One region of the Mesorhizobium sp. LSJC269B00 genome, then DNA from elsewhere that is predicted to be linked to it. Evidence: predicted binding sites of a transcription regulator. Region 1 holds the regulator's gene; the other holds the start of a gene.
The links. Region 1 encodes LexA, which represses DNA repair genes until DNA is damaged. Its sites were predicted from a motif close to TGTTCNNNNTGTGTTCNG; they were not measured.

Region 1 (7,332 bases):
ACGAGATCGGCGCCGCGATCCGCTCGATCCGCGCCGACCGCCTCGAACCGAGCTTCAAGATGCTGTCGCGTGTCGCGCGCATCTTCGAGCAGCTCAACAATGCCTGGGACGTGCTGCGCACGATGACGCCAAGCGAATACACCGAGTTTCGCGACGCGCTCGGCCAATCCTCGGGCTTCCAGTCGTGGCAGTACCGCGCTATCGAGTTCATGGCCGGCAACCGCAACCTTGCCATGCTCGGGCCGCACAAGCACCGGCCCGACCTTACGGACAGGCTGGAAGCCATCCTGGCCACGCCGTCGCTCTATGACGAGGCGCTTCTGCTTTTGGCGCGCAATGGCTTCGACATCGGCGCCGACGCCAGTCGCACGGACTGGCGCGAGACGCGCGTCGAGAACGAAGACGTGCTGGCTGCCTGGCAAACCGTCTACCGCGACCCGCAGCGCTACTGGATGCTCTACGAACTGGCCGAGAAGCTGGTCGACTTCGAGGATTATTTCCGCCGCTGGCGCTTCAACCACGTCACCACGGTCGAGCGCATCATCGGCTTGAAGCGCGGCACGGGCGGCACCTCAGGCGCCTCCTATCTGAAGAAGATGCTGGAGGTCGTGCTGTTTCCGGAGCTCTGGACGGTCCGCACCCGGCTCTAGAGCATTTCACCGTTTAACGGAAACGGCGAAATGCTCTAGCTCTTTGATTGACGCAATTTCGGACGGAAAACCGCTTCACACTTTTCCTGAAATTGCTCTAGTTTCTCACGTAACCGCGGTCTTCACCGCGAAGCGGGCGTCCTGCCAGGCGCCGGTGCGCAGAATATCCTCCAGGACTTCGACCGCCTGCCAGACATCGCCATATCCGACATAGAGCGGCGTGAAGCCGAAACGGATGGTCGACGGCGCCCGGAAATCGCCGATCACGCCGCGCTCGATCAGCGCGCGCATCACCTGATAGCCATGCGGATGGAGGAACGACACCTGGCTGCCGCGCTGGCTGCCGTCGCGAGGACTTTCCAGTTCAAGCCCGTAGGCGCCGCATCTGGCTTCGACGAGCTGGATAAACAGGTCGGTCAGCGCGATGCTTTTTCTGCGCACCGCTGCCATATCGACGTCGTTCCAGATATCGAGCGCGCCCTTGAGCGCCCGCATCGACAGCACCGGCTGCGTTCCGCACAGGAAGCGGCGGATCCCGCTGCCGACGGCAAAGCCCTGCTCGAAGGCAAAGGGCCGCGCATGGCCCCACCAGCCGCTGAGCGGCTGCCTGATATCACCATGGTGGCGCTCGGCCGCGTAGATGAAGGCCGGCGAGCCCGGGCCGCCATTGAGGTATTTGTAGGTGCAGCCGACAGCGAAATCGGCATTGGCACGGTCGAGTTCGACCGGCAAGGCGCCGGCGGTGTGGCAGAGGTCCCAGATGATCAGCGCGCCGGCGTCATGTGCCTTGCGCGTCAGCGCCGCCATGTCGCGCAACTGGCCGGATTTGTAGTTTACGTGGTTGACCAGGATGACGGCAACGCTGTCGTCGATCAGCTCCTCGATTGCGGCCGCGTCGACGCCCTCCAGCCGCAGCCGCGTTCCCGGCCGGGTCGAGGCGACGCCTTCGGCGATGTAGAGGTCGGTCGGGAAACTGTCGCCCTCGGCAACGATGACCGACCGATCCGGCCGCATGCCGAGCGCTGCGTGCAGCAGCTTGTAGATGTTGATCGAGGTTGTGTCGCAGACCACCGTCTGCCCGTCAGCCGCGCCGATCAGTCGTCCGAGCTGATCTCCCAGTTCCACCGGCATGTTGAACCAGCCAGCCGTGTTCCAGGCGCGAATGAGGTCCTGCGCCCATTCCTGCGTGGCGGCCTGTTGCAATTCGCTGAAGACGGCTGGTGACGCGGCACCCAGCGAATTGCCGTCGAGATAAATCACGCCTTGCGGCAAGACAAAGCGTTCACGCATGGAGCGCAGCGGATCGGCGGCATCCATTGCATCGATTGTAGCGAGATCGGGTGTCGTGCTCATGATCCGGCGCCCTTCCATGGACAAACGCGCGCGGCGGAGCCTGCCGCCCAAACATGCCGGCGATCTTGAGTGGTCGCCCTTGAACTGTCAAATATTATATATAATTCACCCATTGAAAGGCTTTGATATATAATGATCCGCCGAGCGTTTATGTCTGATGGATCACGATGCTGGATGACGAGCAGACCTCGAAGACGGAAGCGGCCTATCGCCTGCTCAGGCGCGATATTCTTGCGACCCGGCTGGCGCCTGCCGCGCCGTTGAAGCTGAGCACGCTGCGCAACACCTACGGCATCGGCTGGACGCCGTTGCGCGAGGCGCTGTCGCGGCTGGAGGCGGAACGGCTTGTGACCGCCATCAGCAACCGCGGGTTTGCGGTCGCTCCCGTCTCTCGGGCGGAGCTCGAGGATTTGGCGCGTGCGCGGCTGGTGGTCGAACTGCCCCTGCTGGTGGAATCGATCGAGGAGGGCGACCGTGAGTGGGAAGACGCGGTCGTTGCCGCCCACTATCGTCTCTCACGGTGCGGGTCTGTTCTCGACGATCCATCGGATGATGCGGTCGACGCGTGGTACGAAAAACACGATGCCTTCCATGCGGCGCTGCTCAGTGCCGCGACATCCAGCTGGCTGCTGCGCTTCAATGCGACGATTTCCGACCAATTGCATCGCCATCACCGCTTTCTGGGTCTGGCCCCGACGCTGCGCGCCGCCGCCGGCCGCACGGATGGCCACCGGAAGGCCGTGGCGGCCCTGCGCGACGCCGTGGCGATCGAACACCATACCGCCCTGATGGAAGCGGCCCTCGATCGCGACGTCGAACGTGCGAAAACTCTGATGACCGCTCACATCGGCTACACGCTGCAGGTCTATGCCCAGAGTGAACCCGGCGCGGATGCTGCGCAGCCCCGTCCGAAAAGGAAGCGGCGATCGTAGCCGACGACGCAGGGCACTTTGTCTTCGTTTCACCCCGTTGCCGGCCAACGACTACGAGCGGCGCTCGCAGCGCCGAACGTTACGCTGAACAAAACGTCAACACATTCATTAAACTTTAAAAGGTTGCGGAACACAACTGGAACAGATAGTGTTTGTTCTGGGTTTGTTTTTTCTGATTCTGGTTTCAGAACCCTTGGGGGCCGCGATGCTGACGCGCAAACAACATGAGCTTCTGATGTTCATCCATGAACGCCTGAAGGAGAGCGGAATCCCGCCGTCCTTCGACGAGATGAAGGAAGCGCTCGACCTCGCCTCCAAGTCCGGCATCCACCGCCTGATCACGGCGCTTGAGGAGCGCGGTTTCATTCGCCGGCTGCCGAACCGGGCGCGCGCGCTGGAAGTGCTGCGGCTACCCGACTCGATCGCACCAGGCCTCAACGCGGCGAGGAAGTTTTCGCCGAGCGTCATTCAGGGCAGTCTTGGTCAAGCCGGCCAAGGGCAAGGCGGCCAGGGACAAGGCGGGATGGGCCAAGGCGGTCTCGGCCGCCAGATCAAGCCGGGCTCGCCGTCGCGTTCGATGTCTGCCGGCAATGACGATGCCGTTTCCGCGATTTCAATCCCGGTTATGGGACGCATCGCCGCCGGCGTGCCGATCGACGCCATCCAGCATCAGACCCATTCGATCTCGGTGCCGCCCGACATGATCATGGGCGGCGAACACTACGCGCTCGAGGTCAAGGGCGATTCGATGATCGAGGCCGGCATTTTCGATGGCGACACGGTCATCATCCGCAATGCCGACACAGCCAGCCCCGGCGAGATCGTGGTGGCGTTGGTCGACGATGAGGAAGCGACCCTGAAACGCTTCCGCCGCAAGGGCGCCTCGATCGCCCTGGAAGCCGCCAACCCGGCCTACGAGACCCGCATTTTTGGACCGGACAGGGTGAAGGTGCAGGGCAAGCTTGTCGGATTGATCCGGCGCTACTGAGCCGGCTTGGGTTTGTACTTTTCACGCTGGTTGTAAGGCGGCAGGCCGCGCGCTTCGCGGGAGAAGCGGCGTTGCTCGTGCCAGGGGCGATACGGCTTGTCGACGGCGAAGCGGATGGTTGGCGCTGCAGCTGCCGATTGCGGATCGAAGAAGACGGCGGCGCTGCCGTCGCGGGCCAGCTGTTTCTTCGTCACGACCAGCACAAGCGGGTCGCGGCACGGATTGTAGGCCGTGGCGTCATCGATGACGATCAGGCTCGCGAAGGCACAGGCCGGCCGCGCCGTCTTGCGGTCTTTGGCAAGGGCTACAATGGCTCCGGAAGGGTGTCGGGCGATACAGAGATCGCCCATGCAATAGAAGGGCGACCCGGGCGGCAGATCGAGCGGATCGAGATCGAACCGCGTATCTGTTGCCTCGAAAATCTCGGGCGGGATAATGGTTTCGGCCCGCAGCGCCCGTTTCCAATTGTCCGTGGTGAATTCGTTGGAGCGTTCGCGGTTGAGGGCGAGTTCGCCGCCACCGATCGGCATGGCCACCAGATGTGCGTCCTCGGATATGAGCACGTCGGGCGTAAGCACCTGCGGCACCGTCAACAGGCCGGCCAGCGCGAAAGGCACGGCCGCCAGCCTGAGCCAGGTGGTGGCCATGGTGGCGATGACGAGGGCGACCGCCACCAACAGCACCGAGCGGATGGAGATCAGCCCGACGGCGTCGACCGGCGAGCGCTCGGAAATCCAGGCCGATATAGCGATCATCGCCATCAGACCCTTGCCCATCACATAGAGGAACGGCCCGTCGGCGCCGAACGGCATCGCCAGTGCGCTGAGCACGGCAAAGGGCATGACGATCAACGAAACAATCGGCATCACGGCCAGATTGGCGATCAGGCTGAGCGGCGACACACGCTGAAAATGCCAAATGGCGAACAGCAAGGTTGCACTGCCGGCGATGATCGAGGTCATGGCGAGGCCGCCCATGGCCAGCGCGAATTTTCGCGACAGGAAGCCGACGAAGGAGCGCTTTGCCGACGGCGTTCTCACCTTGTCGGCGCGGTAATCGGCCCAGCCGGCATAGGCGCCGACAAGGGCGGCGGTGGCGGCAAACGACATCTGGAAGCTGGGACCGACCACCTCGTGCGGCGACACCAGGATGACGGCAATGGCGGAGATCGCCAGATTGCGCATGGTGAGTGCGGCGCGATCAAACAGCACGGCGACAAGCATGACCGCCAGCATGATGAAGCTGCGCTCGGCGGCAACCACGACGCCTGAAATAACGAGATAGGCGGCGATCGAGACAAGCGCTGCCGCGGCCGCATATTTCTTCACCGGCCGGCGCGAAGAGAAATCGGGAAACAGCGCAAAGGCGCCACGCAGCAACGCCATGATGGTGCCGGCAACCAGCGCCATGTGCAGGCCGGAGATGGAGATGATGTGGTAGATGCCGGTGCGCCGCATCGCTTCGTTGACCTCGTCCGGGATGCCAGCGCGCACCCCGACAATCAACGCCGCGGCAATCTCGCCTTCGGCGCCGCCGATCTTGCCCCTGATATGGTCGGCAATGTTTTCGCGCGCGTTCTCGATTGCCGAGGAGAGCCGCGCGGTCAGCGGCGGCGGTCCCTGCGTAGCAATGGTTTTCGGATTGCCGAGAAAGAAGCCGCTGCCGCCGATACCGGTGAAATAGCTGTCGAAGGAGAAATCGGAGCTCTCTGGCCGCACCGGACCGGTCGGCGGCAACAGCCTGGCATAGCCGGTGATCAGGGAGCCGGCGGTCATATCGGCGGGAACGGTCCGCGCCGAGAGCCTGACCCGCTCCGGGGCGTAGCGCAGCTTGGGGTAAGCGGTCGAAACCACGTCGAGCGTCAGCCTGATGCGCCCGCTCTCCATCTGTTCGAGACTGACGACGCGGCCGGTCAGCCGTGTCTGGATCTCGGAGCCGAGCATCTGCGTTCCGGCGCGCCAGGTCTCGACCTTGGCGGCGACGACGCCGAGCGCGCACAGCATCGCGGCCATGCAGAACAGATGCGTCCTCGGCTGCGATCGCGTGGCGACAGCGCAACATGTCGCCAGCACCACAATGGCGATTGGCTGCGCAAAGCCGGGCTCGCCGGCCAGCGAGAAATAAATGATGACGCCGGCCGCCAGGAAAACCGGCACCAGCAGGAAGGCGACGCCCCGGTCGAGCTCCGTGTTGGCGGCCACGGCAAGGCTGCGGCGGAGCGCGGGCCATGACGGACGGCGAAGCCGTCTGCGCAGACGGGCGATAGATCCGGGCGCTGTGACTTGCGTCGGCAACGCGTGACCGGGCAGCGCAGGCGCGACGCCGGGATGCGGCTCAGGCAGCGCGAGGGGCAGCGGCTCGGCATAGGGACTATCGGCAAACAGCGAGCGTTCGCTGACGCTTGCCTCGGCGCCTTCGCCTTCCTTCGTGCCCCGGCCACGTCCAGCCATCGGGTCTGCCCCTTGCGCCCCAGACCCCCTATGCTACATGAACGCGCAAAGCGCGAAAGTCTGCGTGATCACGTCCACCGCGCCGGAATCGACCATCACCTGGCAAGGACGCTCAATCCTCAATCATATCCTGGCCCTCCGCCCTCAGGCGAGCAAGCCCATCGTGCATTGCCTTCAATTGTTCCGGTGTATGACCCTGCCATTCACCGAGTTCACCCAGGATGAGCAACGGATCACGGGAGCGGTAGGATTTCGTCGGATTACCGGGAAATTTTTTGTCGGTCAGGTTAGGGTCATCCATAAAAAACCCCGTCGGCTTTACGATGTAAATCCTTTGACGACCGTCACCCGTTGCAAGCTCTGCTCCCCAGATGGCGGCTTCCAGTGTCTGGGTGAAATAGATCCATGACAGTGGTTTACCTCTGAAATTGGAAGGGTGGCCGACGCTCAGCAGATCCCCGGGTTTCAAATCCGCCCGGGTACCATGGTAGAACGGATCACCCTCCGTATGGTCGGCGTTTTCGGTCATCGGTAGCCCTTCTTTCAATCTGCCTCCTTCGTGGCGGACCGGACTGCACACAGTTGCGGTGTTCACGATAATGATTGCAGAAAGGTCAATATGCGTGACCAAGCCAACGCTGTCACGGCGGCGTTGTGTCGGGCAGTGCCGCATCCGTGAAGAAATGTCCGCTCGTCAGAGGGGGCTACCACCGTCGCAGCGATGTTCCAGGCACTGTGACGGGCGCTGCAGCCGAATGAAACCCAGACATTGACGCTGCTGCCAAACGAGGTTGCGCGGAGGTGCGAACAGATTTTGTGCTACAAGGCTCCACCGCCAGTTGACGCAACCGATAATTGCCGACGTGCCCCCGGCCTCATCCAGCCATCGGGTCTGCCCCTTGCGCCCCAGACCCCCTATGCTACATGAACGCGCAAAGCGCGAAAGTCCGCGCGATCAC
Region 2 (7,332 bases), on a different contig from region 1:
TGTGCTTACGGCCGGGGCGCTCCCCCCCATCTTTCCGGACGTTGGCGCTGTCCCAGCCAGGCTCCTTTCCTCTCCCTCCGGAGGGGGGAGAGGTGGCTCGGCGAAGCCGAGACGGAGTGGGGGAACCACCTGGCAGTCGCCGCGAACGGACATCGGAAGGGCACTGAGCGCATGGGTCGACCCCCACTCCGTCGAGCTTCGCTCGACACCTCTCCCCCGATCGACGGGGGAGAGGAAAGGCCCCCCTTCCGCAACTGCTGCGGGACGGGCGGGGCAGCGCAAGCTTTCGCAGTTGGCTCGTCATCAGGTACCGGTCGGACGCTTGCCTCACCCGCCCCCACGCGGCATAGATCGGCCATGACAAGCGAACCTTACCGCCCGCGCCGCTCGGTGCTTTACGTCCCCGCCTCCAACGACAAGGCGCTGGCCAGGATCGCGACGCTGGCCTGCGATGCCGTGATCATCGACCTCGAAGACGCCGTCGCGCCCTCAGACAAGATCGCCGCGCGGGACAAACTGGCCGGCATTTTCGCCAGCCGACCGAAACGCCGCTGCGAGATGATCGTGCGCGTCAACGCGCTGTCCAGCGAATGGGGCAACGATGACCTGCTGACCGCGGCGAAATTCGAGCCCGACGGCATCCTGTTGTCCAAGGTCGCCACGCCGCGCGATATCCTCGAAGTCGGCGACGTGCTCGACGACAATTTTGCCCCCGACAGCGTCAAGCTCTGGGCGATGATCGAGACGCCCAAGGCCATGCTCAATATCGGCGCCATTGCCGAACTCGGCCGCGATCGCGCTTCGCGGCTAAATTGTTTCGTCGCCGGAACGAACGATCTGGTCAAGGAAACCGGCATTCTGGCGACGCCTGATCGGCGCTACCTCGTGCCTTGGCTGATGCAGATGGTGCTGGCGGCGCGAGCCGGCGGCATCGACATACTCGACGGCGTCTCCAACGATTTTCGCGACCTCGACGCGTTTGCGCGCGAATGCACGGAAGCCGCCGCCATGGGGTTCGACGGCAAGACGCTGATCCACCCCGCCCAGATCGAAACCGCCAACCGCGCCTTTGCGCCCGCGCCCGAAGCTCTGGCCGAGGCGCGCGCGGTGAAGGATGCCTTTGCCTTGCCGGAAAATGCCGGCAAGGGCGTGATTGCTCTGAACGGCAGGATGGTCGAGCGGCTGCATCTGGCACAGGCCGAAAAACTGCTGGCGAAGGCCGCCGCCATCGGCGCATGATCCGCCCCGAAAAGACGAACTCACGACAGGACCTGACCCATGAGACTTTACCGCTTTCTGTCCGCCCCCGACGATTCAACCTTCTGCCACAAGGTGACCGCGGCGCTGAGCAAGGGCTGGCATTTGTACGGCTCGCCGACCTACGCCTACGACAAGAAGACCAAATCGATGCGCTGCGGCCAGTCGGTGGTGAAGGATATTGACGGCCAGGAATACGGGCCGGATACAAAGCTGAGCGACTGGTAGGGAAGGCGTCAACCTCCGCGTCTTCGTCATCCTAGGGCGAAGCAAGGAGCGAAGCGACGCGACGCAGACCCTAGGATGACAAAGGCGGGGGCTATTCCGCCGCCTCTTCAAGCTTTTCCATATCATCGTCCGACAGGCCGAAATGGTGACCGATCTCGTGGATCAGCACATGGGTGACGATGTCGCCCAGCGTCTCTTCGTTCTCGGCCCAGTAGTCGAGGATGGCGCGGCGGTAGAGGGTGATGCGGTTCGGGCCTTCGCCGGTCTGCGGGTTCCAGCGCTCGGCGATGCCGCGGCCCTCGAACAGGCCGAGCAGGTCGAACGGCGTCTCCAGCGACAGATCGTCCATGATCTCGTCGGTCGGGAATTCGGCGATCATGATGACGATCTCGCCGGTCAGCTTGCGAAAATCGTCGGGCAGATGTGCGTACGCCTCCAGCGCCAGAAACTCGATCTCCTCGATCGAAGGCGAGAGTTCATCGTGCCAGGTGCGGGTCTTGTAGATGCGGGCCATGCTTTGTCCTTTGATCCGGCATATAGGCTTTCCCTCCGGACTCGGCAAATGGACGGGTACCTGGCCAATTCTTTGCGCCGAATGGCTGCGACCAAAGTCCAAGGTTGGCCTCGCCACCTTTGATCAAGGAATAAATTCCTTCTGACTCCGCTTGACTCTTTCGGCACCCTCTGGAATCTATAAGAACATAACAGGAACAATTATGAGAGAAATTGACCGTCATGGCGACATCAGCCGTGGCGCGGGAGACTGTTTTTGCCCTGCGCCGCCAGATCGCGAAGATCGAGGGAACGCTGCCCGAGCGCCTGGCCGCGCCGGCCGGCGAGCGACCTCGTGCGCGCGCTGACAGCGCTATCGGCGGTGCGCCCGAACCTAATGCCGATGTCACCATCATCCGGCGCGGGCTTGCCGTGGCTTCGCCGAATGCTTTCCTGGCGACCGGCGTCGAGCACCTCGATGCGGCGCTGAGCGGCGGCCTGCCGAAAGCCGCCTTGAGCGAAATCCATGGCCTTGAGACCCGCAATGCCGGGGCCGTCGCCGGCTTTGTGCTGTCGCTGGTCAGCCTGATCCTCAAGGGCCAGCCCTTGCCCGTGCTGTGGATCGGCACATCGGAGATTTTTCGCGAGGCCGGCTTTCCCTATGCCAGGGGATTGCAGGGCATGTTCGGTATCGCACCGGAGCAGTTGCTGTTTTCCGAGGCGCCGAAACTCACCGATGCGCTGTGGGTAGCCGAGGAGGCCGCCAAGATGACGGCGCTCGCCGCAATCATTCTCGAGATCCGTGGCAGCCCGCAGCGGCTCGACCTCACCGCGACGCGCCGGCTGCACGCGCGCGCCCAAAACGCCGGCCGGCCGGTGTTCCTGCTGCGCCAGGCCGGCGAAGCCGAGCCGACCGCCGCCCCGGTGCGCCTCATCGTGTCGGCTGCACCAGCGAAATCGCGCCGGACGATCGCCGGGCCGCTTGCCGGCTCGATCGGCCACCCTGCCTTCACCGTCAGCATCGGCAAGAGCCGCACCGCTCTGCCTGGACAATTCACACTGGAGTGGAACCCCGATGAACACGCATTCGAAGAAAGAAAGCCCCGCGAAAAACGGGCAGAGAATTCTGTCGCTGTGGTTCCCGCATCTGGCGGCAGAACGGATCCTGCGCCAGCGCTTGGGACGGTCGTGGCGTTCCCGGCCTTCGGATCATCTGCCGCCATCTCACCCACCGCTCGTGATCAGCCATCGCGACCGCAACGCCCAGCGCATATCGGCCCTCGACGAGCGGGCTGAGGCGCTGCATCTGAAGCCTGGCATGGGCATTGCCGATGCGCGCGCCATGCATCCCTCGATCGACATCGTCGAGGCCGATCCGGACGCCGATCGCCGGCTGCTCGAAGGCCTCGCCGACTGGTGCGATCGCTATACGCCGCTGGTGGCGCTCGACGGTACTGATGGCCTTTATCTCGACGTCACCGGCTGCACGCATCTGTTCGGCGGCGAGCGCGCCATGCTGGACGACATCCTTGCGCGGTTTTTCCAGCAGGGTTTCGATGTCCGCGCCGGGTTGGCCGCGACGCCGGGTGCAGCCTGGGCGGCGGCGCGCTTCTGCGGCAACCGCATCGTTGTCTCCGGCGAGGAGGAAGCGCTGCTCGCCCCCTTGCCGCTGGCGGCACTGCGCATCGAGGCCGATATCCGCGCCAGCTTGGAAAGCGTCGGCCTGCGGACCGCCGGCGCGGTCATGGCAGCGCCGCGCGCGCCGCTCGCCCGTCGCTTCGGCGCGACCTTGCTGTTGCGGCTCGACCAGGCGCTCGGCCGCCTCGACGAGGCGGTATCGCCGCGCCTGCCCGTGGCCCCGCTTTCGGTCGAACGCCACCTGGCCGAACCGGTCGTGCTGACCGCCGAGATCGAACGGCTGGTGCTCTTGCTGGCGGTGACGCTGAAGGCCGATCTCGAACGCCGCGGCGAGGGCGCAAGGATGCTGGCGCTGCTTTTGTTTCGCGTCGACGGCGCCGTCAGCCGCATCGCTGTCGGTACCTCGCGACCGTTGCGCGAACCCAAGCTTATCCAGCGCCTGTTCCATGAGCGGCTGGCCGCGCTCGAACAGGACATCGATGCCGGCTACGGCTTCGACCTGGTGCGGCTTTCGGTGCTGGCGGCCGCCGGCTTCGACATGCAGCAGGCCGATTTGACCGGCGAGACCGAGGATGACGGCGCCGACATGGCACTCTTTGCCGACCGCATCCGAGCCAGGCTCGGCGACAGTGCGGTGCTGAAACCGGTCGCCCTCGAGAGCCATCTGCCGGAGCGCGCCATCGCCACCATCCCGTTCTCGGAAGCGCCACAACGCAAAGCACCGCTCAGGAAGCCGGGCTCGAAAGACGCGCCGCGCGCAACCATCTTCCCGCCGGAACGGCCGATCCGGCTGTTCCGTTCGCCCGAGCCGATCGAGGTGCCGGCCACCGAAATGCCTGAGGGTCCGCCGATGAATTTCCGCTGGCGCCGCGCTCTCTACCGGGTCGCGCGCGCCGAGGGGCCGGAACGCATCGCGCCGGAATGGTGGCGTGAAACGTCAAGCGATCCGCTCACATCGACGCGTGACTATTTCCGGATCGAGGATGCCGACGGCCGCCGCTACTGGCTCTACCGGCAAGGCCTCTATGGCAACCCGCAGGTGCCGCCGCGCTGGTTCATGCATGGAGTCTTCGCATGAACGCGCTGACCGTCATCCCCTATGCGGAATTCGGCATCCAGTCGAACTTCTCCTTCCTGCGCGGCGCCTCCAAGCCGGAGGAGCTGGTGGTGGCGGCCAAATTCCTCGGCTTTTCCTCGATCGGACTGGCAGACCGCAACACGGTGGCCGGCGTCGTGCGCGCCTGGCAGCAGGCCAAGGTCGAGAAGCTCGCCTATCACCCCGGTTGCCGCCTGGTGTTCGGCGACGGCACGCCGGACATTCTCGCCTATCCGCAGAACCGCAAGGGCTGGGGCCATCTCTGCCGCATGCTGACGCAAGCCAATTTGCGCGATGAAAACGAGAAGGGCGCGACCCTTCTCCAGCGCAGCGACCTGCTCGAATGGGGCGACCTGCTGTCGCTGGCGGTGCTGCCGGATCTCTCGGCGAATGCCGACGATCCCCTGGCATTGGTCCGTCAACTGAAAGACCGTTTCGGCGCTAATTTGCGGCTAGGCATGGCGCCGGATTATCGCGGCAATGACCGTTTCCGCATCGAGCAGGCGGCGGGCATGGCGGACATCGCCGGCGTGCCGCTGATGGCGACCAACGACGTGCTTTATCACAGCGCCGAGCGCCGCTCGCTGCAAGATGTGCTCACCGCCATCCGCCTCAATTTGCCGGTCGCCGAGGTCGGGCTGGAGCTGACGGCCAACGCCGAGCGCCATCTGAAGCCGCCGCTGGAAATGGCCCGTCTCTTCCGCCGCCATCCACGGGCGCTGGCCGAGACGCTGCGCTTTGCCGGCGAACTGACCTTCTCGCTCAGCGACCTCCAGTACAATTATCCCGACGAGCCGACGCAATCAGGGCTTGGGCCGCAGGCCGAGCTAGAGCGTCTGGCCAGGGAGGGGGCCGCCACGCGCTATCCGGCGGGCGTCCCCGCTTCCGTCTTGCAGCGCATCAGTGAGGAGCTCGCTCTGATCGAGCGTCTGAATTATGCGCGCTATTTCCTGACCGTTTACGACATCGTCCAGTTCGCCCGCAATGAGGGCATTCTGTGCCAGGGCAGAGGCTCGGCCGCCAACTCGATCGTCTGCTACTGCATCGGCATCACCGAGGTCGGCCCCGAGCGCATCGACACGTTGTTCGAGCGCTTCATTTCCGAGGAGCGCAACGAGCCGCCCGACATCGACGTCGATTTCGAGCATGAGCGGCGTGAGGAGGTGATCCAGTACATCTACTCCAAATACAGCGCCAAGCGCACCGCGCTGGCTGCCGCCGTCATCAGCTATCGCGGCCGCTCGGCGCTGCGCGAGGTGGCCAAGGCCATGGGCCTGTCGGACGATGTCCGCATTGCGCTCTCCAGTTCGATCTGGGGCTGGTCGACCTCGGAGCTCGGCGAGAAGGAGGCGCATGCCGGCGGCCTCGACCGCAACGAGACCTCGACCCGTCACGTGATCGCCCACGCCAACGAGATCATGGGCTTTCCCCGGCATCTGTCGCAGCATGTCGGCGGCTTCGTCATTACCCGCGACCGGCTCGACGAGATCGTCCCCATCGTCAAGACGGCAATGGACGAGCGCAAGATGGTCGAGTGGGATAAGGACGATCTCGACGCGGTGAAGATCCTGAAGGTCGATATTCTGGCGCTTGGCATGCTGACCTGCCTGAAGCGCGCCTTCACCTTGCTCACCGACCATTATCCGAAGGCCCGGGATGATTACGGCCGACCCTATGTGCTGGCCACCCTGCCGCCGGAAGAGAACGACGTGTACGACATGATCTGCCGCGCCGACACGCTCGGCGTCTTCCAGATCGAATCGCGCGCGCAGATGTCGATGCTGCCGCGTCTACGCCCGCGCGAATTCTACGACCTGGTCATCGAGGTGGCGATCGTGCGGCCCGGCCCGATCCAGGGCGACATGGTGCACCCCTATCTGCGCCGTCGGCAGGGCAAGGAAGCGGCTGAATATCAAAAGCCAGAGCTGGAGGCTATTCTCAAGAAGACACTCGGCGTGCCGCTGTTTCAGGAACAGGCGATGAATATTGCAATCGTCGCCGGTGGTTTCAAACCCGGCGAAGCCGACGAACTACGCCGCGCCATGGCCACCTTCAAGCGCACCGGCACCATCGGCAATTACCGCCAGCGCATGATCGACGGCATGGTCGGCAAGGGATACACCAAGGACTTCGCCGAGCGCTGCTTCAAGCAGATCGAAGGCTTCGGCGAATACGGCTTTCCCGAAAGCCACGCCGCCTCCTTCGCTTTGCTCGTCTATGCCTCCTGCTGGTTCAAGACCTTTTATCCCGACGTGTTCTGCGCCGCGATCCTGAATTCGCAACCGATGGGGTTTTACCAGCCGGCCCAGCTGGTGCGCGACGCGCGCGACCATGGCGTCGATATCCGCGACGTCGACGTCAATTTTTCCGACTGGGACTGCACCCTGGAGAAAGCCCAATTCGATCCGGGCCGCATCCTGGGGCGCCATGCCGAAATGCGCGGTGTCATCAAGACCCGGTGCGCCGTCCGGCTTGGCTTCCGTCAGATCAAGGGCTTGGCCGAGAAGCGTATGGAAGCTTTCACCGCGCGGCGCGGCGCCGGCTATACAAGCGTCAGGGATGTGTGGCTGCGCTCGGGCCTCGATGTCGGCGAAATCGAAAGACTGGCGCAGGCTGACGCC

Region 2: a site for LexA is predicted at 2,181-2,198, ahead of X771_RS154645 (metallopeptidase family protein). Genes of this name have one in related genera too.

The regions. Positions count from the first base shown of each region.
Region 1 covers NZ_AYVN01000005.1:680,449-687,780, forward strand. Annotated here, with positions in the region: gene kynA (tryptophan 2,3-dioxygenase) at 1-650, shown strand, start outside; gene kynU (kynureninase) at 756-2,003, opposite strand; gene X771_RS148550 (GntR family transcriptional regulator) at 2,171-2,935, shown strand; gene lexA (transcriptional repressor LexA) at 3,141-3,923, shown strand; gene X771_RS148540 (ComEC/Rec2 family competence protein) at 3,917-6,373, opposite strand; gene arr (NAD(+)--rifampin ADP-ribosyltransferase) at 6,486-6,902, opposite strand.
Region 2 covers NZ_AYVN01000003.1:452,855-460,186, reverse strand. Annotated here, with positions in the region: gene X771_RS154635 (CoA ester lyase) at 358-1,239, shown strand; gene X771_RS154640 (DUF1737 domain-containing protein) at 1,279-1,485, shown strand; gene X771_RS154645 (metallopeptidase family protein) at 1,577-1,999, opposite strand; gene X771_RS1000000169145 (hypothetical protein) at 2,221-3,273, shown strand; gene X771_RS154655 (DUF6504 family protein) at 3,215-4,693, shown strand; gene X771_RS154660 (error-prone DNA polymerase) at 4,690-7,332, shown strand, end outside.